DNA from 3 places in the Kluyvera sp. NPDC087067 genome. Region 2 is predicted to be linked to each of the others. Evidence: predicted binding sites of a transcription regulator. Region 2 holds the regulator's gene; each other region holds the start of a gene.
The links. The regulator PurR, encoded in region 2, represses purine synthesis genes. The targets are predictions, from matches to a motif close to CANGCAAACGTTTGCNTG.

Region 1 (7,839 bases), on a different contig from region 2:
CAGCATCTTCTCGGCCTGAAGGCGGGTGACAAAAAAGCGTTCTCTCTGGAGCCGGACGCGGCGTTTGGTATCTCTTCGCCTGACCTAATCCAGTATTTCTCCCGTCGCGAATTTATGGATGCGGGCGAGCCGGAAATCGGCGCTATCATGCTGTTTACCGCGATGGATGGCAGCGAAATGCCGGGCGTGGTTCGCGAGATTAACGGTGATTCCATCACCGTTGATTTTAACCATCCGCTGGCTGGGCATACCGTTCATTTTGATATTGAAGTACTGGAAGTCGATCCGGTACTGGAGGCGTAACATGCAGATCCTGTTGGCCAACCCACGCGGCTTTTGTGCAGGCGTTGACCGCGCTATCAGCATTGTTGAAAATGCGCTCGCCATTTATGGCGCGCCTATCTACGTGCGTCACGAAGTGGTGCATAACCGCTACGTGGTGGACAGTCTGCGCGAGCGTGGCGCAATCTTTATCGAGCAGATAAGCGAAGTGCCGGACGGCGCAATCCTGATTTTCTCGGCCCACGGCGTATCGCAAGCCGTACGCAACGAAGCGAAAGGGCGTGACTTAACCGTCTTTGACGCCACCTGTCCGCTGGTGACCAAAGTGCATATGGAAGTCGCGCGCGCCAGCCGTCGCGGCGAAGAGTCGATTCTTATCGGCCACGCCGGTCACCCGGAAGTCGAAGGGACGATGGGCCAGTACAGCAACCCGAAAGGCGGCATGTATCTGGTTGAATCGCCGGAAGACGTACTGACGCTCAGTGTGAAAGACGAAAGCAAGCTGTCGTTTATGACCCAGACCACGCTGTCGGTGGACGACACCTCTGACGTTATCGACGCGCTGCGTGAACGTTTCCCGAAAATCGTCGGCCCGCGCAAAGATGATATTTGCTACGCCACCACCAACCGTCAGGAAGCCGTGCGATCGCTCGCCCAGCAGGCCGACGTGGTGCTGGTGGTCGGTTCGAAAAACTCATCCAACTCCAACCGTCTGGCGGAACTGGCGCAGCGGATGGGCAAAGCCGCCTATCTGATTGACGATGCCGCGGATATCCAGGAAGCGTGGGTAAAAGACGCCGCCTGCGTTGGCGTAACCGCCGGGGCATCTGCGCCGGATATTCTGGTGCAAAACGTGATTGCCCGCCTGCAATCGCTGGGCGGTGGCGAAGCCATTACCCTGGAAGGGCGCGAAGAGAATATCGTCTTTGAGGTGCCGCGCGAACTGCGTGTCGATGTTCGTGAAGTCGAGTGAATTAATTCTCCCGCGGATGTGAAAAAATGCCAGGCTTAATGTCTGGCATTTTTTATGGAGAAATCATGCGCCTGCCTATCTTCCTTGATACCGATCCCGGCATTGATGATGCCGCCGCCATTGCCGCCGCTATTTTTGCGCCCGAGCTGGATCTCCAGTTGATGACCACCGTCGCCGGGAATGTCTCGGTCGAAAAAACGACCCGCAATGCGTTACAGCTGCTGCACTTCTGGAACGCCGATATTCCGCTGGCGCAGGGCGCTTCTGCGCCGCTGGTGCGCCCATTGCGCGACGCCGCCTCGGTACACGGCGAGTCGGGGATGGAAGGGTATGACTTTGTCGAGCATAACCGCCAGCCGCTGGCTAAACCGGCCATTCTGGCGATTCGTGATGCGTTGATGCACGCCCCGGAGCCGGTGACGCTGGTGGCGATTGGCCCGCTGACCAATATTGCTTTACTGCTCACGCAATACCCCGAGTGCCGCTTCAATATCCGCCGCCTGGTGATCATGGGCGGTTCCGCCGGGCGCGGTAACTTCACCCCGAACGCCGAGTTTAATATCGCCATCGACCCGGAAGCCGCCGCGCTGGTTTTTCGCAGCGGTCTGGAGATTGTGATGTGCGGGCTCGATGTCACCAACGAGGCGGTGCTGACGCCGGAGTATCTGGCAGCATTGCCAACGCTCAACAAGACCGGCAGTATGCTGCACGCGCTGTTTAGCCACTACCGCAGCGGCAGTATGCAAAGCGGGCTGCGCATGCACGACCTGTGCGCTATCGCCTGGCTGGTGCGGCCCGAGCTGTTTACCCTGCAATCGTGTTTTGTGGCGGTCGAAACGCAAGGACAATACACGGCGGGCACCACCGTGGTGGATATCGAAGGAAGGCTGGGGCAGCCCGCCAACGCGCAGGTGGCGCTGGCGCTGGATGTTGATGGCTTCCGCCAGTGGGTGGCAGAAGTGCTGACCCGCGCGCCATAATCAACGGCGGGGCGGGGAGAGTTTCTCGCTAAGATAATCAATCATGGCCCGCATTCGGGCGGGCATATGCTGGTTGCGCGTCCATAAGAGCCACAGGTCGCCGCTGTAATCGCTGATAAACTCCCACGCCGGTAATACCTGGACAATCTCGCCGCTGGCAAGCGCTTCACGCGCGGTAAACAGCGGCAGGCTGCCAATGCCCAGATGATGTTTTACCGCGTCCAGCCGCACGCCGGTATGGTTGGCGGCATAACGTCCATGGGTTTGCAGCGTTTCAACTTTATCACCCCGGCGGAACTTCCAGCGTGAATCGGCGGGTGTCTCACCAAGGCTAATACAGCTATGATCGCGCAACGCCTGTGGGTTATCGGGCGTACCGTGCTGGCGCAAATATTCTGGCGTGGCGCAGATAACGTGACTGACCGGCATGAGCGGCTTACCGTACAAACCCGGCGACGGTGACTGGCTTATCCGTAGCGCCAGATCCACGCCGTCATCAATTAAATCCATATACCGGTCTTCGAGTCGCAGACAAACATCAACTTCGGGGTAGCGGGTAAAAAACTCCGCCATTAAGGGATGAATCACAAAGCGGCCAACCGCTTTCGGTACGCTGAGCGTGAGCTTACCCTGGGCGATGGTCTGGCGGCTGCTGCCGGAATCTACCGCCATCTGCGCGGCGTTTAGCATCTCCTGCGCGTGTTCATAAACCATCTTACCGGTCTCGCTTAGCGCCAGCTTGCGGGTGGTGCGGTGCAACAGTTTACTGCCAAGCGCCTGCTCAAGCCGCGACACGCTGCGGCTGATAGCCGAAGGCGTTGCGCCACAGGCTTTGGCGGCAGCGGAAAAACTCCCCTGATCGACAATCAATACAAAGGTGGCAAGGTCAGGAAGCAGATTAAGGTTCATTTGTGCGTACCAGGCAAAGATGCATTGAATGTGAACGGGATTATCGACACGGATAAAGTGAATATACTCTGCTCATCAACAGGAGAACAACGATGACTGAACGCCTTTATTACACCAGCGATGATACCCGAGGTCACGCGACCATCACGCACTGCACGGCAGAACCCGATGGGCGCTATGCGATTACGCTGGAGCGTACCCTGTTTCATCCGCAGGGCGGCGGACAACCCTCGGACAGTGGCACGCTCGGCGGCAACCCGGTGGAAAGCGTGATGACGCGCGGTGAAGAGGTGGTACATATTGTGGCGCAACCGCTGCCACTGGGTGAAACGACGCAGTGCGTGGATGCTGCCGTGCGCCATCTTCATTCCCGGCTGCACTCCGCCGGGCACATGATCGGTCAGGCAGGCGAAACCTTCGGTTGGCGGCCCATAAAGGCACACCATTGGCCCAATGAAGGGCGCATCACCTTTGCCGCAGGCGAGGGCGGTACGCTGCCGGAGGCGGCACAACTTCTGGCGATAATCCGCCAATGGCAAAACGATAATCTTGCGCGTCGGATAGACTTTGACGGAGGGCTGCGTCAGGTGGGATTTGGCGAGCTGCCGGGATATCCCTGTGGCGGTACGCACGTAGCTCGTTTATCTGAGTTGGGTGAGGTGGTGATAACCCAGGTGAAGATGAAAAAAGGGCAGATGGTAGTGAGCTATACCCTGGAAGCCTGAAAATGAAATGACAGAAACGGTCGCGCGAATTGGCTACCCGTTGCCGGGTTTTAAAGTGCTTTTCTAATTCTCTTTCGCCATTCTGAGCGAGTTTGACTTCTTTCCCCGACTGCGGCAATGATTCATCCTGCGGGATGAATCATGTCTTTTACTGATATTCCTCTCTGTTTATCATTAAATTCTAATTATGGACGTTTTCGGCTGGCGAGGCTGTCGCGGGCTGGTTACTCTGAAAACGATTTACGCAATCTTAACAAAAGAGAATAGCTATGCATGATGCACAAATCCGCGTTGCCATTGCGGGCGCCGGTGGCCGCATGGGACGGCAGTTAATTCAGGCCACGATGGCGATGGAAGGCGTTCAACTGGGGGCGGCACTCGAGCGGGAAGGATCCTCTTTATTGGGCAGCGATGCGGGCGAACTGGCTGGGGCTGGGAAATCTGGCGTGACCGTACAAAGCAGCCTTGAGGAGGTAAAGGACGATTTCGACGTGTTTATCGATTTCACCCGCCCGGAAGGCACCCTGACGCATCTGGCATTTTGCCGTCAGCACGGCAAAGGCATGGTCATTGGCACCACCGGTTTTGATGATGCCGGTAAACAGGCCATCCGCGAGGCTTCAGAAGAGATTGCGATCGTTTTCGCGGCTAACTTCAGCGTTGGCGTTAACGTCATGCTCAAGCTGCTGGAGAAAGCGGCGAAGGTGATGGGCGACTACACCGATATCGAAATTATTGAAGCGCACCACCGTCATAAAGTCGACGCACCGTCAGGGACGGCGCTGGCGATGGGTGAGGCGATTGCCGGGGCGCTGGATAAAGATCTGAAGGACTGCGCGGTCTACTCGCGCGAGGGCTATACCGGTGAACGCGTGCCGGGAACGATTGGTTTTGCCACCGTTCGCGCGGGCGACATCGTCGGTGAACATACCGCCATGTTTGCCGATATTGGCGAGCGCGTAGAGATTACCCACAAGGCTTCCAGCCGCATGACCTTTGCTAACGGCGCAGTAAGATCGGCATTGTGGCTTAACGCTAAGCAAAATGGTCTTTTTGATATGCGTGATGTGCTGAATTTAAATGAATTATAAGAATTTATTACCCATCGTGATGTGGTTATTGTAGTCATAATTGATTGATTACACAGGGCAATATTTTATTGCCCTTTATTTTATCCGTTTTATATTAATTTTAATATGAGTTGCTTGTTTTTATAAGTTATCTGTCCTTAATGTGTTGGTTAAATGTAAATTTTGACCATCTGGTCTACTTTTTCACTCCCTTCTGGCGAATTTAACACTCTTTAGACTCCGCAAGCGTTTTCTACGGTGAGTTAGTTGATCTTTTTGGCCTCTTATCGCGGGTGAATTCATCAACGCCACAAAATAATGATAAAAATTGTCCTTTAAGGTAGACTTTTGCTGAGGCTATCTCTAGAATGCCGCCGTTTGCCAGAAATACGTCGGTAAGCAGATTTGCATTGATTTGTGCCATTGTTATGAATTAATATGCAAATAAAGCGAGTAAATATTCTCTGGAGGGTGTTTTGATTAAGTCAGCGCTATTGGTTCTGGAAGACGGAACCCAGTTTTACGGTCGGGCCATCGGGGCAACAGGTTCGGCGGTTGGGGAAGTCGTTTTCAATACTTCAATGACCGGTTATCAAGAAATCCTCACTGATCCTTCCTATTCTCGCCAAATCGTTACTCTTACTTATCCTCATATCGGCAATGTCGGCACCAATGCTGCTGACGAAGAATCCTCTCAGGTACATGCGCAAGGTCTGGTCATTCGCGACCTGCCGCTGATTGCCAGCAACTACCGCAATACCGAAGACCTCTCTTCCTACTTAAAGCGCCATAACATCGTGGCGATTGCCGATATCGATACCCGTAAGCTGACCCGCCTGCTGCGCGAGAAAGGCGCTCAAAACGGCTGCATCATTGCAGGCGATAACCTGGATGCGATGCTGGCGCTGGAAAAAGCCAAAGCGTTCCCGGGTTTGAACGGAATGGATCTGGCAAAAGAAGTGACCACCGCAGAAACCTACGGCTGGACGCAGGGTAGCTGGACGCTGACCGGTGAACTGCCGGAAGCGAAGTCCGAAGAAGAGTTGCCATTCCACGTGGTGGCTTATGATTTTGGCGCGAAACGTAACATTCTGCGCATGCTGGTTGATCGCGGCTGCCGCCTGACGGTTGTCCCGGCTAAAACCTCCGCAGAAGACGTCTTAAAAATGAATCCAGACGGTATCTTCCTGTCCAACGGCCCGGGCGACCCCGCTCCGTGTGACTACGCCATTGAAGCGATTGAAAAATTCCTTGAGACCGATGTCCCGGTATTCGGCATCTGCCTGGGGCACCAACTGCTGGCGCTGGCGAGCGGCGCAAAAACCATCAAGATGAAATTCGGTCACCACGGCGGCAACCACCCGGTGAAAGATATCGACAACAACGTGGTGATGATTACCGCGCAGAACCACGGTTTTGCGGTTGATGAAGACTCGCTGCCAGCCAACCTGCGCGTGACCCACAAATCGCTGTTTGATGGCACCTTGCAGGGTATCCATCGTACCGATAAACCGGCGTTCAGCTTCCAGGGCCACCCTGAAGCGAGCCCAGGTCCACACGACGCTGCGCCGCTGTTCGACCACTTTATCGAGTTAATTGAGCAATACCGTCAGTCCGCGAAATAATCAGGAGTTAAAGAGCCATGCCAAAACGTACAGACCTAAAAAGTATCCTGATTCTGGGCGCGGGCCCGATTGTTATCGGTCAGGCGTGTGAGTTTGACTACTCCGGTGCTCAGGCGTGTAAAGCGCTGCGCGAAGAGGGCTACCGCGTCATTCTGGTGAACTCCAACCCGGCGACCATCATGACCGACCCGGAAATGGCCGATGCGACCTACATCGAGCCGATTCAGTGGGAAGTGGTACGCAAGATTATTGAAAAAGAGCGCCCGGATGCCGTTCTGCCGACCATGGGCGGCCAGACCGCGCTGAACTGCGCGCTGGAACTGGAACGTCAGGGCGTACTCGAAGAGTTTGGCGTGACCATGATTGGCGCCACCGCCGACGCGATTGATAAAGCCGAAGACCGCCGCCGTTTCGACGTAGCAATGAAGAAAATCGGCCTCGACACCGCGCGCTCCGGCATCGCGCACACCATGGAAGAAGCGCTGGCGGTTGCCGCTGACGTCGGCTATCCGTGCATCATTCGTCCATCCTTCACCATGGGCGGCACCGGCGGCGGTATCGCTTACAACCGTGAAGAGTTCGAAGAGATTTGCGAACGCGGTCTGGATCTTTCCCCAACCAAAGAGCTGCTGATTGATGAGTCGCTGATTGGCTGGAAAGAGTATGAGATGGAAGTGGTGCGTGATAAAAACGACAACTGCATCATCGTCTGCTCCATCGAAAACTTCGACGCCATGGGTATCCACACCGGTGACTCCATCACCGTCGCCCCGGCGCAGACCCTGACCGACAAAGAGTATCAAATCATGCGTAACGCCTCGATGGCGGTACTGCGTGAAATCGGCGTCGAAACCGGCGGTTCTAACGTGCAGTTCTCGGTGAACCCGAAAGACGGTCGCCTGATTGTTATCGAAATGAATCCGCGCGTATCCCGCTCCTCGGCGCTGGCCTCGAAAGCGACCGGCTTCCCGATTGCTAAAGTTGCGGCGAAACTGGCGGTGGGCTACACCTTAGACGAGCTGATGAACGACATCACCGGCGGCCGTACTCCGGCGTCGTTTGAGCCGTCTATCGACTACGTTGTGACTAAGATTCCACGCTTCAACTTTGAAAAATTCGTTGGCGCTAACGACCGCCTGACTACCCAGATGAAATCGGTCGGGGAAGTGATGGCGATTGGTCGCACGCAGCAGGAATCCTTGCAGAAAGCGCTGCGCGGCCTGGAAGTGGGCGCGACCGGTTTCGACCCGAAAGTCAGCCTTGATGACCCGGAAG
Region 2 (7,839 bases):
ACAGCGGCCCCCATAACAGCTGGGCAACCGCAAAGCCTGCAAGGAACAGACTGAGGCTGGCGCTCACGGCGGAGGCCGGCGTTTGCAGGTCTTCCTGAATGGCCGCAAAGGCCGGCAAATACATATCTGTTGCCAGAAAACCCAGCACGCTCAGCCCTGCTAGCCAGACTAAAAATCCTTTCCCCGGTTGCATAATACGACCTTTCTATCATCAATAAACAATGCCGCAGAGTGTAGAGAGTGCATTGGTGGTTGTGAAACGCTAATATTTGAGTCATGGATTCAAAATTTTTGCAGGCAGAAAATGTGGTCTGAATATTCTTTGGAAGTGGTTGATGCCGTGGCGCGTAACGGTAGCTTTAGCGCGGCGGCGCAGGAGCTTCATCGCGTGCCTTCTGCTGTGAGCTATACCGTCCGCCAGTTAGAAGAATGGCTGGCGGTGCCGCTGTTTGAACGGCGCCATCGGGATGTGGAACTTACGCCTGCGGGCGTTTGGTTTTTGAAAGAGGGACGGTCTGTTATCAAAAAAATGCAGATCACCCGTCAACAGTGTCAGCAGATTGCCAACGGCTGGCGGGGGCAACTGGCTATTGCGGTAGACAACATCGTTAAACCGGCGCGAACGCGACAGATGATTGTAGATTTCTATCGTCATTTTAACGATGTCGAGCTTATCGTTTTTCAGGAGGTATTTAACGGCGTGTGGGACGCGCTGGCGGATGGTCGCGTGGAATTAGCGATTGGTGCCACCCAGGCTATCCCGATTGGCGGACGTTTTGCTTTTCGTGATATGGGGATGCTTAACTGGCATTGTGTGGTTTCCCATGCCCATCCGCTCGCCCAAATGGACGGGCCGCTCAGCGATGATGTGTTGCGCAACTGGCCCTCACTGGTGCTTGAGGATACGTCTCGTTCATTGCCTAAGCGCACCACCTGGCTTCTCGATAACCAGAAAAGAGTGGTTGTCCCCGATTGGGCATCTTCGGAAACGTGCATTTCCGCAGGGCTATGCGCGGCAATGATCCCCGGACATCGGGCGCAGCCGTGGCTTGATAGCGGTGAGTGGGTCGCCTTAACCTTAGAAAATCCGTTCCCGGATGCCGCCTGTTGCCTGACCTGGCAGCAAAGCGAAGCCTCGCCGGCGCTAAGCTGGCTATTAGAGTATTTAGGGGACAGTGAGACGTTAAACGATGAATGGCTGCGGACGCCGGAATAGGGCGTCCGCATAGGGACTTAACGGCGATAGTCGCGGAACGGGCCGTCAGCCACGGAGCGGCGCTCGATGAGGCGTGGATGGACCTCAATTGACTGCGACTCCTCACGCTTACTGACGATACGATCCATCAGCATATTGAAGGCCGTTTCGCCCAGCGAGTCTTTTGGCTGGTGAATCGTCGTCAGCGCAGGCGTAAAGAAGCGAGAGTTGCGCACGTTATCGTAGCCGATAAGCGAGATGTCCTGAGGAACACGAAGCCCCATTTCATCGGCTGCACACAGCGCGCCCATTGCCATCACATCACCGCCGCAGAAGATTGCGGTGGGGCGAGGGTGCTGGGACAGGATTTGCTGCATTGCGCGATAGCCTGATTCTGGCTCAAAATCGCCTTGCACAATCCAGTTGGCCGGGACGTTAATCATCGTCTCTTCCATCGCTTTCATAAAGCCTGCCAGGCGGCCCGCGCCGGTGTTACGCTCCAGCGGCCCTGGGATAACGCCGATATCACGATGCCCACGTTCCACCAGGTAACGACCCGCCATATACCCGCCTTCAAAGGCGTTATCAATGACTGAGTCAGTAAAGTCGGCTTTGGCTTCACCCCAATCCATAACCACCATCGGGATGTTGCGATACTCTTCGAGCATCGACAGCAGCGATTCCGGGTACTCAGAACACATCACCAGCAGGCCATCTACGCGCTTTTGCGCCATCATTGACAAATACGCGCGCTGCTTTTCCAGATTGTTCCACGCATTGCCAAGGATCAGGGTATAGCCTTTCTCAAAGCAGTTCTTCTCAACGGCTTCGATGATTTCAGCAAAGTAAGCCGCCTCGCTACTGGTTGCCAGCAAACCAATCGATTTGGTGTGGTTAACCTTGAGGCTGCGCGCGACGGCGCTTGGCGAGTAGTGCAGCTCTTTAATCGCTGCCCATACCGCTTCACGCGTGTCTTCAGCGACAAAACGGGTTTTGTTAATAACATGTGATACGGTTGTAGTGGAAACGTTTGCGCGCTTCGCTACATCTTTAATTGTTGCCATTCCATCTCACTCCAGACCCTGGCCTGCCCCTGAAAATACCGAAAGGAAAACGTTTGCCTTCACACACCCTGGTACAATCTTGCAGATTGCATTTCGCCGGGAAAACGATACAGGACGACAGGAGGGGGTCAATGGCCGGTTCGCTTATAAATAAGCGTCGAATTTTGACTTATCCTGACGCAAAGTGGAAGAACAAAAACCATCATCCTGCTAAATCTGTGAAGATTTTTGCGATTAAGTGTGCAAAAATGATTAAACGCAGTTTTACTGTGGTAATCAAAAGGAGAAAAATTGATGAGCACCGACCTTAAGTTGTCACTCGGTACTACCTTCGTTGCGCTCGCGCTGATCGTCGCGGCGGCGTTTACCGCGATATTGCATTAATCCCCCTGTGAGGGAGCATTCGCTCCCTCTCGTTTTATTGTTATCCAAATAGCAATAATCTTTTGCTGTTTTGTACACTTCTGTTTTTCTGTGATTGCTGTCATGCTTTTGCCCCATGTTGTCATGCCGCGTACTGCGTATGGCTTAGCGGAGCTTTTGTATGAAAATGAATTTTCCTTTATTGGCGTTAGCCATTGGGGCTTTTGGTATCGGCACCACCGAATTCTCGCCGATGGGACTTTTGCCGGTTATCGCGAAAGGGGTTGATGTTTCCATTCCTGCCGCCGGTATGTTGATAAGCGCCTATGCCGTTGGTGTGATGGTAGGCGCGCCGCTAATGACCCTGTTGCTTTCGCATCGCGGTCGCCGTAATGCGCTGATTTTCCTGATGGCTATCTTCACCCTCGGCAATGTGCTGTCGGCGTTCTCGCCGGACTACACCACCTTAATGGTGTCGCGTATTATCACGAGCCTTAACCATGGTGCTTTCTTTGGCCTGGGTTCAGTGGTTGCGGCAAGCGTGGTGCCAAAGCACAAGCAGGCCAGTGCGGTTGCAACCATGTTTATGGGGCTGACCATCGCGAATATCGGCGGTGTGCCTGCTGCAACCTGGCTTGGAGAAACCATCGGCTGGCGTATGTCGTTTATGGCCACCGCAGGGCTTGGCGTAATCGCTATTTTAAGCCTGTGGTTCTCGCTGCCAAAAGGTGGAGCGGGGGAGAAGCCGGATGTGAAACGCGAACTGTCTGTGCTGGTGCGTCCGCAGGTGCTCTCTGCGCTGTTGACCACGGTACTGGGGGCAGGGGCAATGTTTACCCTCTATACCTATATCTCTCCGGTATTGCACACCATCACTCATGCCTCGTCAGGTTTTATTACCCTGATGCTGGTGCTGATAGGCGTGGGCTTCTCTATCGGTAACTACCTGGGCGGTAAATTCGCTGACCGCTCCGTGAGCGGAACGTTGAAAGGTTTCTTGCTGCTGTTAATGGTTATCATGTTGGCTATTCCGTTCCTTGCGCAAACGCAGTTAGGGGCGGCGGTGAGCATGGTGGTATGGGGGGCGGCAACCTTTGCGGTGGTGCCTCCGCTACAGATGCGCGTGATGCGCGTGGCGCATGAAGCTCCGGGCCTGTCGTCATCGGTCAATATCGGCGCGTTTAACCTGGGTAATGCGCTGGGCGCGGTAGCCGGTGGCGCCGTGATTTCAGGCGGTATGGGCTATAGCTTTGTTCCGGTGATGGGGGCAATCGTGGCGGGGCTTGCGTTGTTGGTGGTGGTATTGAGTAGCCGCAGTCGCGGTGAAGAAGCGCTGGCGAGTCAGTAAGTCTATAAAAACGCAGAAGAGGAACTCTTCTGCGTAATGGATAAAACCCGGCGGAAGATGGCCGGGTTTTTTGCAACTTATGCAGCCAGATTTTCAGCCACAAACTTCCAGTTTACCAGAGCCCAGAAGTGCTCCAGATAGTTTGGACGCGCGTTGCGGTAGTCAATGTAGTAAGCATGTTCCCACACATCGACGGTCAGCAGTGGCGTTGCGTCGGTGGTCAGCGGCGTACCCGCGTTAGAGGTCGAAACGATGGCCAGTGAGCCATCAGCCTTCTTCACAAGCCAGGTCCAGCCCGCACCGAAGTTTTTAACCGCGGCATCAGTAAATTGTGCTTTGAATTCCGCGAAGCTACCAAACGCTTTGTTAATGGCATCAGCAACGGCGCCGGTTGGTTCGCCGCCAGCGTTAGGGGCCAGGCAGTTCCAGTAGAAAGTGTGGTTCCAGACCTGTGCTGCGTTGTTGAACACGCCGCCTTCAGAGGTACGTACGATCTCTTCAAGCGTTTTGCCTTCAAACGCGGTGCCTTTAACCAGGTTGTTCAGGTTAGTGACATAAGTCTGGTGGTGTTTACCATAGTGGTACTCAAGCGTTTCCACAGAAATGTGTGGGACTAGAGCGTCTTTGGCATACGGTAATGCAGGTAATTCGAACGACATTGCTACTCTCCTTATTATAGTTTGTGCACTCAATAACCTTGTATTGAGTAAGGGTAGAGTAGCAAATTAAAAGGTGAGAGAAAAGATAAGCTTACCCCGTTTATTAACAAACGGGGTAAGTGATTAACGAATGGTCTTCGGCGTGACTACGCGACGGGCGCCAACATAGTGACGAACCCAATAATCTTCGCTCAAGGAAGTGATTTGAATATCACGACCGGTACGAGGGGATTGGATAAATTTACCGTTGCCGACGTAAACACCGACATGGTCAGCCGTGCCGCGACCTTGCGTGCGGAAGAAGACCAAATCGCCGCTCTCCAGCTCGCCACGGTCTACCGGGCGGGCATCACGCAGGTGGTACATTTCATTGGCGGTGCGTGGGATACGAATGTTGACCAGATCTTTATAGGCGTAATACACCAGGCCGCTGCAATCGAAACCGGTACGTGGCGAGTTGCCGCCCCAACGATAAGGCTTACCGAGCTGGCCCATCAGTTTGTTCATTGCCGTCTTCTGCGCTTTTTGCATGCGAACTTTGTGCGCCTGCGCTATGGTCGTCGGCTGACTCTCGGCAGGGCTTGTGGTGCAGGATTTTTTGTGGCCTTTACGCGCAGGTTTGCAGGTGGTGACGAGGTTAGCCGTTTTCAGCGTGCTGCCTTTTCTGCTGGCTTTTGCGGTACGCGTAGAGGAGTTTTTACGGCTGGAGGAAGGTGCTGACTTTTTCGCCACGGCGCTGCTGTTTTTTTTCTTACTGGCCGTAGAGGACGATTTTTTCTTGCTGTTGGACTTGGTGTCTGTGCTTTTTTTCTTACGTTCGCTGCCTTTTACGGGAAGCGATTTTTGCGCCGTAGGTGTTTTGGCATGCCCGGTTGCATGCGCCAACGGCGTGAAAGATAACGATGTAAACAACAATGCACAGAGCGTGAACGACCATTTTTTTATCTGCGCCACTGAACAACCCTCTGAGTAATCAGGCGTACATCCTTGCCTGGGTATGGTTTACAAAACCCAACGATTCTAATCTATAAAAACACGAAATGTTAATACTGTTTTTTAGTCCAAAACGTTGTTTCGTTAGCAACTGCAAAAAAAAACATCATTTGATACAACTCGAGCTAAAAAATGAACAAGTTTTTCAGTGAACTGCCGATAAAGACATATTTATAAAGCAACTTAAGTGAACAGACGATAAAATAGTAAAGCGTGAACAAAATGTTATTTTCGGTTCGCGACCTGAAACGCTACAATGGCGGACTACTGTCGTAAAAAGAAGTGTGAGGAAGCAAGACAATGAGCGAGACAATTGAAAAAATTCAGCGCCAGATCGCTGAAAACCCAATCCTGCTGTACATGAAAGGTTCTCCGAAACTGCCAAGCTGCGGCTTCTCCGCTCAGGCAGTGCAGGCGCTTTCTGCCTGTGGCGAGCGCTTCGCTTATGTCGACATCCTGCAGAACCCGGATATTCGTGCTGAGCTGCCAAAATACGCAAACTGGCCGACCTTCCCGCAGCTGTGGGTAGACGGTGAGCTGGTTGGCGGCTGTGACATTATTATTGAGATGTACCAGCGTGGTGAACTGCAGCCTCTGATTAAAGAGACCGCGGCAAAATACGCTGAAGAGCCAAAAGCAGAGTAACTGCCTGGTTCGTGTAGGCCGGAAAGCTGCTCGCCATCCGGCATTCTACCCGGGATGCCAGATGGCGAGCAGCTTTCTGGCCTACGGTTTCAACGATAGACAGCTACAGAAAATAAAAAGCGCCTTTACGGCGCTTTTTTTATACGATTATTCTTCAGTGGCTATCGGCAGCGGCCAGCCGCCAAGGCGCTTCCAGCGGTTGACGATTTCGCAGAACAGAATCGCGGTTTGTTCGGTATCGTACAGCGCCGAGTGGGCCTGGCTGCTGTCGAAATCCATACCGGCGGCCGCGCAAGCTTTTGACAGTACCGTTTGTCCAAGCGCCAGCCCGCTGAGTGCCGCCGTATCAAAGGTTACAAACGGGTGGAACGGATTGCGTTTGAGCGAGGCGCGTTCGGCGGCGGCCATCATGAAGCTATGGTCGAAGGTGGCATTGTGCGCCACCATGATCGCGCGGTTGCAATCCGTATCTTTCATCCCTTTGCGTACCATCTTGAAAATGGCATGCAGCGCGTCGTATTCGCTGACTGCGCCGCGCAGCGGGTTATTTGGGTCAATGCCGTTGAAAGCGAGCGCTTCTGGAACAAGGTTGGCTCCTTCAAATGGCTCAACGTGAAAATGCAACGTGTTATCCGGCATCAGCCAGCCTTGCTCATCCATTTTCAACGTGATTGCTGCTACTTCGAGCAGAGCATCCGTTTTGGCATTGAATCCTGCGGTTTCAACATCAATCACCACGGGATAAAACCCACGAAAACGGTCGCAAAGACCATTGAGCTGCACATTGTCGGACATCTGAATCTCTTAACTTAGAAAAAGTAGCGCGCATTATGGCAAATTTTGCCGCGGCTTGGAAAGGCGGGAGGAGAAAACGGGTACCCTAAGGCACCCGCTGGAGATTAGTTGCCAAGACCTTTGCCGGCATCCTTCTCTTCGATCAACTCAATTTTGTAGCCGTCTGGATCTTCGACAAACGCGATAACCGTCGCGCCGCCTTTTACCGGGCCTGCTTCGCGCGTGACGTTACCGCCATTTTTGCGAATGCGATCGCAGGCTTCTGCTGCATTATCAACGCTCAGCGCGATGTGACCGTAAGCCGTTCCCAGGTCATATTTGTCTACGCCCCAGTTATAGGTCAACTCAATCACTGCGGTGTCGCTTTCATCGCCGTAACCGACGAATGCCAGGGAGTATTTGTATTCGGTGTTCTCGCTGGTGCGCAGCAGTTTCATGCCCAGAACGTTGGTGTAAAACTCAATAGAGCGTTGCAGGTCGCCGACACGCAGCATGGTATGCAGTAAACGCATGATATCCCTCGTCCTTACTTATGAATAATATCCTAGTATAGCGGCGCAAAGGCGCCGCTATCAATGAAGGATCACAAAGTCGGATAATCGGTATACCCTTCAGCACCACCGCCGTAGAAGCTTTCTGGATGCTGTGGGTTCAACTCGGCTTTGCGTTGCAGACGGGCTACCAGGTCCGGGTTGGCAATATAAGCGCGACCAAAGGCAACGGCGTCAATTAACCCTTTTTCAATCAGCTCTTCTGCTTTTTCCGGCGTGTATGCGC
Region 3 (7,839 bases), on a different contig from region 2:
TTGATGGCTTTACGGTGGAAGCGTACCAGCGTCGCCATCAAATACTGCTGTTCCTGATTGAACCCCGGCAGGTCGCTGTTTTGCAAAATATAGGCCGAGTGGCGATGCATACCGCTATGGTTAATATTGAGCCCGACCTCATGCAGCATAGACGCCCACTTCAGCAGCGCAGTCAGCTGCGGATTTCCCAGCTTCGGGTTTTGCTCAAGCCACTGATCGTAAATCTGCATCGTGGTTTCCAGCACCCGCTGCGCCTGCTCACGATCGATATTGTACTGATTCGCCAGACTCTGTGCGGTGCGGCTGCGGACATCCTGATGACGGAAGCGGCCTTCCATTTCATACAGCACGCCCTCACGCAGTGCGCCATCGGAAAGACGTAGCTCTTTTATCCCCAGCGCATCAAACACGCCGCAGAGAATGGCAAGACCGGGTACAAAAACGTTTTTACGCTCCTCAGACAGTCCTGGCAGGCTAAGGGAGCTAAAGTTTTTGCTTTTCAGCACCTCGTCAACCAGCAGGTCCAGGCGGTCAGGGGTGATAAAACCGTCTTTTTCCCCCATCTCCAGCAGAACTTCATGAGCTGCCTTGATGGTGCCAGAAGCACCCATTGCCACATTCCAGCCCTGAATGCGATATTGCCAGGCCAGCGTTTCCAGCTTCTGTACCGCGGCAAGACGCGCGCGCTGGAAGTTTTCCCGGTTGATGGTGCCAGCGAGGAAAAATTGCTGGCCGAAGCTTACGCAACCCATACGGCGGCTTTCGACCAGAATGGGTTCGAAGTCTTCACCGATAACAAGCTCCGTCGAACCACCGCCGATATCAATCACCAGCTTGCGGCCTTTCTCCGGCTGCGTATGCTCGACGCCCATAAAGATCAGACGCGCTTCTTCATTCCCGGAGATAATTTCAATCGGGTAGGGGATAACTTTTTCCGCACGCGTTAAGAACTCGGTCGCGTTCGCAGCCTGACGCAGTGAGTGCGTACCCACGATACACACGCTGGCAGGGGAGAAACCTTGCAGACGTTCGGCAAACAGCGACAAACAGCTGAGCCCACGCTCCATCGCTTCTTCGCTCAGCATATTGTTTTCATCCAGACCGTCGGCCAGGTGAACGCGCTGCTTCAAGCGGCCAATAATCTGCATCGCGCCATCAACGACGCGCGCGATGACCATATGAAAACTGTTCGAACCAAGATCGACCGCCGCAAATTCTTGCGGCCGGGGTGCTTTGCTTTTTATTGGCATAGGTTAGTCAGGCTGTTCAAGTGATTTGATATAATCGTAGATCGCCTGTTGCGCGCGAACCTTACGTCGGTTGCCGCGTGGAACATAGCGATTACTCAGTTCTTTATCAACATAACGGGCTTTTACCGTGTCGCTGAACAGAATCTCGATGATATCGAGGATCCGTTGTTTCAGGCGCGGGTCCAGCAGGGGTGCTGCGACTTCAATACGGTAGTCGATATTACGGGTCATCCAATCCGCGGAGGAGAGATAGACGCGTTTATCGCCGGCGTTATCAAAAATATAGATCCTGTCGTGCTCAAGGAAACGGTCAACGATGCTGATCACACGAATATTATCGCTGATCCCGGGTAACTCTGGAATCAGGGAGCACATGCCACGGATCAGCAGATTCACCTGAACGCCGGAACCGGATGCCGCATACAGGCGGTCAACCAGCCCCTTATCCACCAGGTTATTAAGTTTGAGCGTGATGCCTGACGATAAGCCATTCTGGGCGTTAGCAATTTCCTGGTCGATCATTTTGTAAAGCAGGCGACGCGAGTTCTGCGGCGACACCAGCAAATAGTCGAAAGTGACCGGACGGTATGGGTTTTCGATAAAGTTAAACACCCGGCGCACTTCGTTAGTGATGCGAGCGTCGGCGGTCAGCAGCGAATAGTCGGTATAAATACGCGCGGTTTTCTCGTTAAAGTTCCCGGTACCGATATGCGCATAGCGCACAACTTCCTCACCCTCTTTACGCGAAATCAGGAACAGCTTGGCGTGGATTTTCAAGCCTGGCGCCGAGAAGATAACGTGTACGCCCGCTTCAGTCAGGCGTTTCGCCCAGTGAATGTTCGCCGCTTCGTCAAACCGGGCCTGTAGCTCAACCACCACCGTCACTTTTTTGCCGTTGTGCGCGGCGTGGATCATGGCATCAATAATGCGTGAGTCTTTTGCGACGCGATAAATATTGATTTTGATCGCCAGCACGCTCGGGTCAAACGACGCTTGTCGCAGCAGCTCGAGCACGTGCTCAAAGGTGTGATACGGATAATAGAGCAGCACGTCTCGTTCGCGAATAGCATCAAAGCCGTTGCGGAATTTATCGAACCAGACGTGGCGTAACCGTGGCATGGGCTTATTAACCAGATTGGCTTTGCCGACATTCGGGAAACCAATAAAGTCTTTAAAATTGTGGTAGCGGCCGCCCGGCACGATGGAATCATAACGCGAGATATTGAGCTTCTTACGCAGCATCTCGACCATGGCATCCGGCATATCACGCTGATAAACGAAACGCACAGGTTCGGCGGTCAGGCGCTGCTTGAGGCTTGAAGACATCAGCTCCATCAGGCTCGACTCCATCTCGTGCACCAGATCGTACTCGGCATCACGCGTCATTTTCATCGAGTAGGCGTTTAGCGCATCGTAATCGAAGAAGCCTTTGAAGATATCATCTAGGCAGTAGCGCAAAATGTTATCCAGCAGGATCATGGGTTTGCGACGGCGTGGGGTCTCCGGCGGCAGATTGACGAAGCGCGGTACTTTATCTGATGGGATCTCCAGCAGCGCGTAATTAAACTCATCGCCGCGAATAATTTCCACCGCCAGATAGGTGTAGTCATCTTTCAGGAACTGCACCAAATCGGTTTCCCGGTTTAGCAGAATCGGGGTGATATGCTGACGCAGATAATGTTTAAAGTAATGACGCAGCCAGCTTTGTTGGTTCACCGAAAGCTGACGTTCGTTTATCAGGAAGATTTGGTTACGCGCCATCTCCAGCAGCAGCTCGTTGTACAAGCCATCAAACTCCTGATCGGCTTTCAACACCCGCGCCTGAATCCGGCTCAGCAGGTGACGAGAATGCGTGGTCACGCCTTGTTCTTCGCTGATGATGATACGGCGCTTTAACTCTGCGAAGCGAACCTTATAGAACTCATCAAGGTTGTTGGAGTAAATACCCAAAAAACGCATACGCTCAATCAGCGGGTTGCTTTTATCTGCCGCTTCCTGAAGGACGCGCTCGTTGAAGGACAACCAGCTCAGCTCTTTTTCGATGTACAGTTTTTCCTGACCCATTACTACTTACACTCCGGTTTGTTCACGGGACGCGGCAAAGACGTCTTACCGTTATATTGCTAGCTTTGCCGGGCTATGTCCAACTGTGTCAGCTAAGTATGACAGTTATCCTGGTTTGTATAAGAAAATAGTCGCTATTCTTTTTGATATCTAAGTCTTTTTCACTATTTTTACGCATGCCGTTGGGCTCTTGCTGGCATAAAAAAAGAGGGCCATGAAGGCCCTCTATGAAGAATTTGCGAGTCGTGATTCACTCTTCTGCCGCATAGCCCGCAGGCGGCAGCTTAACGCCGTCAATCCAGGCATGATTATCCTGCATTTTCAGGCGACCATCGAGGAACCAGCCGACGACCAGCGGATAGATGGCGTGTTCTTGTACCTGCACGCGAGCGGTGATTTCTTCTTCGTCGTCACCGTCAAAAACCGGCACTTTAGCCTGTAAGATAACGGGCCCACCGTCTAATTCCTCGGTGACGAAATGCACAGAAGTGCCGTGCTCTGCATCGCCGTTGTCCAGCGCTTGACGATGAGTATGCAGGCCTGGATATTTCGGCAGCAGGGAAGGGTGGATATTCAGCAGTCGCCCCTGATAGTGGGCGACGAAATCGGCACTCAGAATGCGCATATAGCCTGCCAGCACGACTACGTCGGGGGCATAGGCATCAATTTCCTGCATCAATTCGCGATCAAACGCTTCCCGGCTGGCAAACTGACTGGCGGCCAATGCATGCGCTGGGATCCCCGCATCGCGTGCGCGAACAAGGCCGAACGCCTCGGCCTTGTTACTGAAAACCGCTCGAATGGTGCCATTAATTCTTTTCTGCTCACAGGCGTCAATAATGGCCTGTAAGTTGCTGCCGTTACCGGAAATCAGCACCACGATGTTTTTCATTTATTTGATGACCACACGCTGTTCGGAATCAGAGGCTTTGATATAGCCGATTTTCCACGCGTTTTCACCTTTTTCGTTCATCAGCGCAATCGCCTTATCCGCCTCGTCTGCTGCCAGAGCAATGACCATGCCGACGCCGCAGTTGAAGGTACGATACATCTCATGCTGACTGACGTTACCGGCATCCTGCAACCAGTTGAATACCGCCGGCCACTGCCAGGAGGATTCATCAATGATGGCCTGAGTGTTGTCCGGCAGTACGCGCGGGATATTTTCCCAGAAGCCGCCGCCGGTCAGGTGAGCAATGGCGTGAACGTCAACGCTTTCGATCAGTTCCAGAATGGATTTCACATAGATGCGGGTCGGTGCCAGCAGGTGATCGGCAAGCGTTTTGCCTTCAAGCTGCGTGGTATCCGGGTTGCAGCCGCTAACTTCGACAATTTTACGCACCAGCGAGTAGCCGTTGGAGTGCGGGCCGCTCGAGCCAAGCGCGATAAGCACGTCGCCGTCGGTCACTTTACTGCCGTCGATGATTTCTGATTTCTCAACGACGCCGACGCAGAAACCGGCCACGTCGTAATCTTCACCGTGATACATGCCCGGCATTTCAGCCGTTTCACCGCCCACCAGCGCACAGCCTGATTGCAGACAGCCTTCGGCGATCCCGCTGATAACGCTTGCCGCGGTGTCGACGTCCAGTTTGCCGGTTGCGTAGTAGTCGAGGAAGAACAGAGGCTCAGCGCCCTGAACCACTAAATCGTTCACGCACATCGCCACCAGGTCGATACCGATGGTGTCATGACGTTTTAAATCCATCGCTAAACGTAATTTCGTACCCACACCGTCAGTGCCAGAAACCAGCACCGGTTCACGATATTTTTGCGGCAGCGCGCACAATGCGCCAAACCCCCCTAATCCACCCATCACTTCAGGACGGCGAGTTTTCTTCACCACCCCTTTGATACGGTCAACCAGAGCGTTTCCTGCGTCAATATCAACACCGGCATCTTTGTAGCTGAGAGAGGTTTTGTCGGTCACTGCAAGTCTCCACGCGTTTGCGATAGCAAGAAAAATCGGCGCAATTCTACCAGTCCAGGCAAACGTTTGCGAGCCTATTCTACATCCAATTTTTAAGACCGATTTTTTGCCGCTTCTCAGTTCTTAAATCGGTCAAATATGATACTGCTCACGAAAATGAAACCGGGTACACCCTTGTCCTTGCATCCGCCCCGCTGAATCCACATCATGTTACTGAAACCGGTTTCTGTTTTCGTGGCAGAGGCCCAATGAACGAGACAAAAACGGCCATAAGGGACAAAAGGGATGAAGATTGCGGCCTTTGATATTGGCGGAACGGCGCTAAAAATGGGCGTCGTCACCGCCAGTGGCGAAATACTGAAGAAAGTAAAGCAGCCCATCAGCGAGAGTGACGGCGAGCAAATTCTTGCGGCAATCGAATCATGGATAACCGCGAACCCAGAGTGCACGGGGGTGGCAATCAGCGCGCCGGGCTATGTGAATCCTCACACCGGCTTTATCGAAATGGGCGGCGCGATTCGTCGTTTTGACAACTTTGCGATTAAAGCGTGGCTTGAATCGCGTTGTGGCCTGCCGGTTGCTATCGAAAACGATGCCAACTGCGTACTGCTGGCTGAGCGCTGGCAGGGGAAAGGGATCAACCTGTCCGATTTTCTGGTCCTGACCATCGGCACCGGCATTGGCGGAGCCATTTTCTGCAACAACCAGCTGGTGCATGGCGCGCGTTTTCGCGCCGGTGAGTTCGGCTATATGCTCACTTCCCGCCCCGGCACCCGCGATGTGCGCCGTTACACCATGAATGAAAAAAATTGCACGCTACGGGTACTCCGTCATCGTTACGCGCAGCATCTGGGTAAAGCGTTTGAGGAAGTCACCGGTGAAGAGATTTTTGACCGCTTCGACGCCGGAGACGTTGTCTGTCAGCGGCTGGTTGAAGAGTTTTTCAACGGTCTGGGCACCGGGCTGTATAACCTGGTCAATCTGTTTGATCCACAAAACATTCTTATTGGCGGCGGCATCGTTGAGCGCCCCGGCTTTCTGGCGCTAATGCGCCAACATTTGGCCTGGTTCGGCATCGCCGATTACATCGATACGGTCAGCCACGGCAACGATGCCGGGCTGATTGGCGCAGTTTACCATTTCAATCAGCAGTACTCGCAGCGATAACTAACTGATTAACGAGGGAAAGATATGACTGGATTTAAAGCTGGATTTCTCTGGGGCGGCGCGGTAGCAGCACATCAACTCGAAGGCGGTTGGCAGGAAGGAGGAAAGGGCATAAGCGTGGCGGACGTGATGACCGCTGGCGCGCATGGTGTTCCGCGTGAAATTACCGACGGGGTATTGCCTGGGAAAAACTACCCGAACCATGAAGCCATCGATTTCTACCATCGTTACAAAGACGATCTGAAGCTGTTTGCTGAGATGGGCTATAAATGCTTCCGCACCTCGATTGCCTGGACGCGTATTTTCCCCAACGGTGATGAGCTAACCCCGAATGAAGCCGGGCTGCAATTCTATGACGATCTGTTCGACGAGTGTCTGAAGCTGGGAATTGAGCCGGTTATTACGCTGTCTCACTTCGAAATGCCTTATCATCTGGTCACCGAATATGGCGGCTGGCGTAACCGCAAGCTGATTGATTTCTTTGTACGTTTCGCTGAAGTGGTATTTACCCGCTATCAGCACAAAGTGAAGTACTGGATGACATTTAACGAGATTAACAACCAGGCTAACTTCCACGAAGATTTCGCGCCGTTTACCAACTCCGGGCTTAAGTATCAGCCGGGTGAAGACCGTGAACCGGTGATGTACCAGGCCGCGCACTACGAGCTGGTGGCGAGCGCTCTGGCGGTGAAAATCGGCCATCAAATCAACCCGGATTTGCAGATTGGCTGCATGATCGCCATGTGCCCGATTTATCCTCTGAGCTGCGCGCCAAACGATATGATGATGGCGATGAATGCGATGCATCGCCGTTACTGGTTCACGGATGTTCATGTGCGCGGCAAATATCCGCAGCATCTGCTGAACTACTTCGAACGCCGTGGCTTCGAGCTTGATATCACTGAAGAAGATCGTCAGGCGCTGGCCGAGGGTTGCGTCGACTATATCGGTTTTAGCTACTACATGTCGTTTGCCACGAAAGCCACGCCGGACAACCCGCAGCTCGATTATGATGAAACCACCAGCCTCGTCTCCAATCCGTATGTCGAGAAATCTGACTGGGGATGGCAGATTGACCCGGTTGGCCTGCGCTATTCCCTGAACTGGTTCTATGACCATTATCAGCTGCCGCTGTTTATCGTTGAAAACGGTTTTGGCGCGATTGATGTGCAGGAAAGTGACGGTACGGTGAACGATCAGTACCGTATCGATTATCTTGCGGCGCACATTGCTGAAATGAAAAAAGCGGTAGTAGAAGACGGTGTCGATCTGATGGGCTACACCCCATGGGGCTGTATTGACCTGGTGTCTGCCGGTACCGGCGAGATGAAAAAACGCTACGGCTTTATTTACGTTGATAAAGACAACGAAGGCAACGGTACGCTCGCTCGCAGCCGCAAAAAATCTTTTGCCTGGTATCAAAAGGTG

Region 1: the regulator PurR is predicted to act here: its motif matches at 5,307-5,324, upstream of carA (glutamine-hydrolyzing carbamoyl-phosphate synthase small subunit).
Region 3: the regulator PurR is predicted to act here: its motif matches at 5,300-5,317, upstream of purM (phosphoribosylformylglycinamidine cyclo-ligase).

What each region holds. Positions count from the first base shown of each region.
Region 1 is NZ_JBIUZS010000007.1:149,249-157,087, forward strand. Features, by position in the region: gene fkpB (FKBP-type peptidyl-prolyl cis-trans isomerase) at 1-303, shown strand, start outside; gene ispH (4-hydroxy-3-methylbut-2-enyl diphosphate reductase) at 305-1,255, shown strand; gene rihC (ribonucleoside hydrolase RihC) at 1,321-2,235, shown strand; gene ACIPDS_RS17800 (LysR family transcriptional regulator) at 2,236-3,144, opposite strand; gene ACIPDS_RS17805 (alanyl-tRNA editing protein) at 3,237-3,869, shown strand; gene dapB (4-hydroxy-tetrahydrodipicolinate reductase) at 4,139-4,960, shown strand; gene carA (glutamine-hydrolyzing carbamoyl-phosphate synthase small subunit) at 5,416-6,564, shown strand; gene carB (carbamoyl-phosphate synthase large subunit) at 6,582-7,839, shown strand, end outside.
Region 2 is NZ_JBIUZS010000001.1:696,497-704,335, forward strand. Features, by position in the region: gene punC (purine nucleoside transporter PunC) at 1-193, opposite strand, end outside; gene punR (DNA-binding transcriptional activator PunR) at 305-1,216, shown strand; gene purR (HTH-type transcriptional repressor PurR) at 1,234-2,259, opposite strand; gene ACIPDS_RS03380 (YnhF family membrane protein) at 2,554-2,643, shown strand; gene ACIPDS_RS03385 (MFS transporter) at 2,804-3,970, shown strand; gene sodB (superoxide dismutase [Fe]) at 4,048-4,629, opposite strand; gene ACIPDS_RS03395 (C40 family peptidase) at 4,753-5,583, opposite strand; gene ACIPDS_RS03400 (Grx4 family monothiol glutaredoxin) at 5,923-6,267, shown strand; gene rnt (ribonuclease T) at 6,415-7,062, opposite strand; gene gloA (lactoylglutathione lyase) at 7,167-7,574, opposite strand; gene ACIPDS_RS03415 (alkene reductase) at 7,646-7,839, opposite strand, start outside.
Region 3 is NZ_JBIUZS010000008.1:117,720-125,558, reverse strand. Features, by position in the region: gene ppx (exopolyphosphatase) at 1-1,250, opposite strand, end outside; gene ppk1 (polyphosphate kinase 1) at 1,254-3,314, opposite strand; gene purN (phosphoribosylglycinamide formyltransferase) at 3,565-4,206, opposite strand; gene purM (phosphoribosylformylglycinamidine cyclo-ligase) at 4,207-5,244, opposite strand; gene bglK (beta-glucoside kinase BglK) at 5,530-6,411, shown strand; gene ACIPDS_RS18845 (6-phospho-beta-glucosidase) at 6,436-7,839, shown strand, end outside.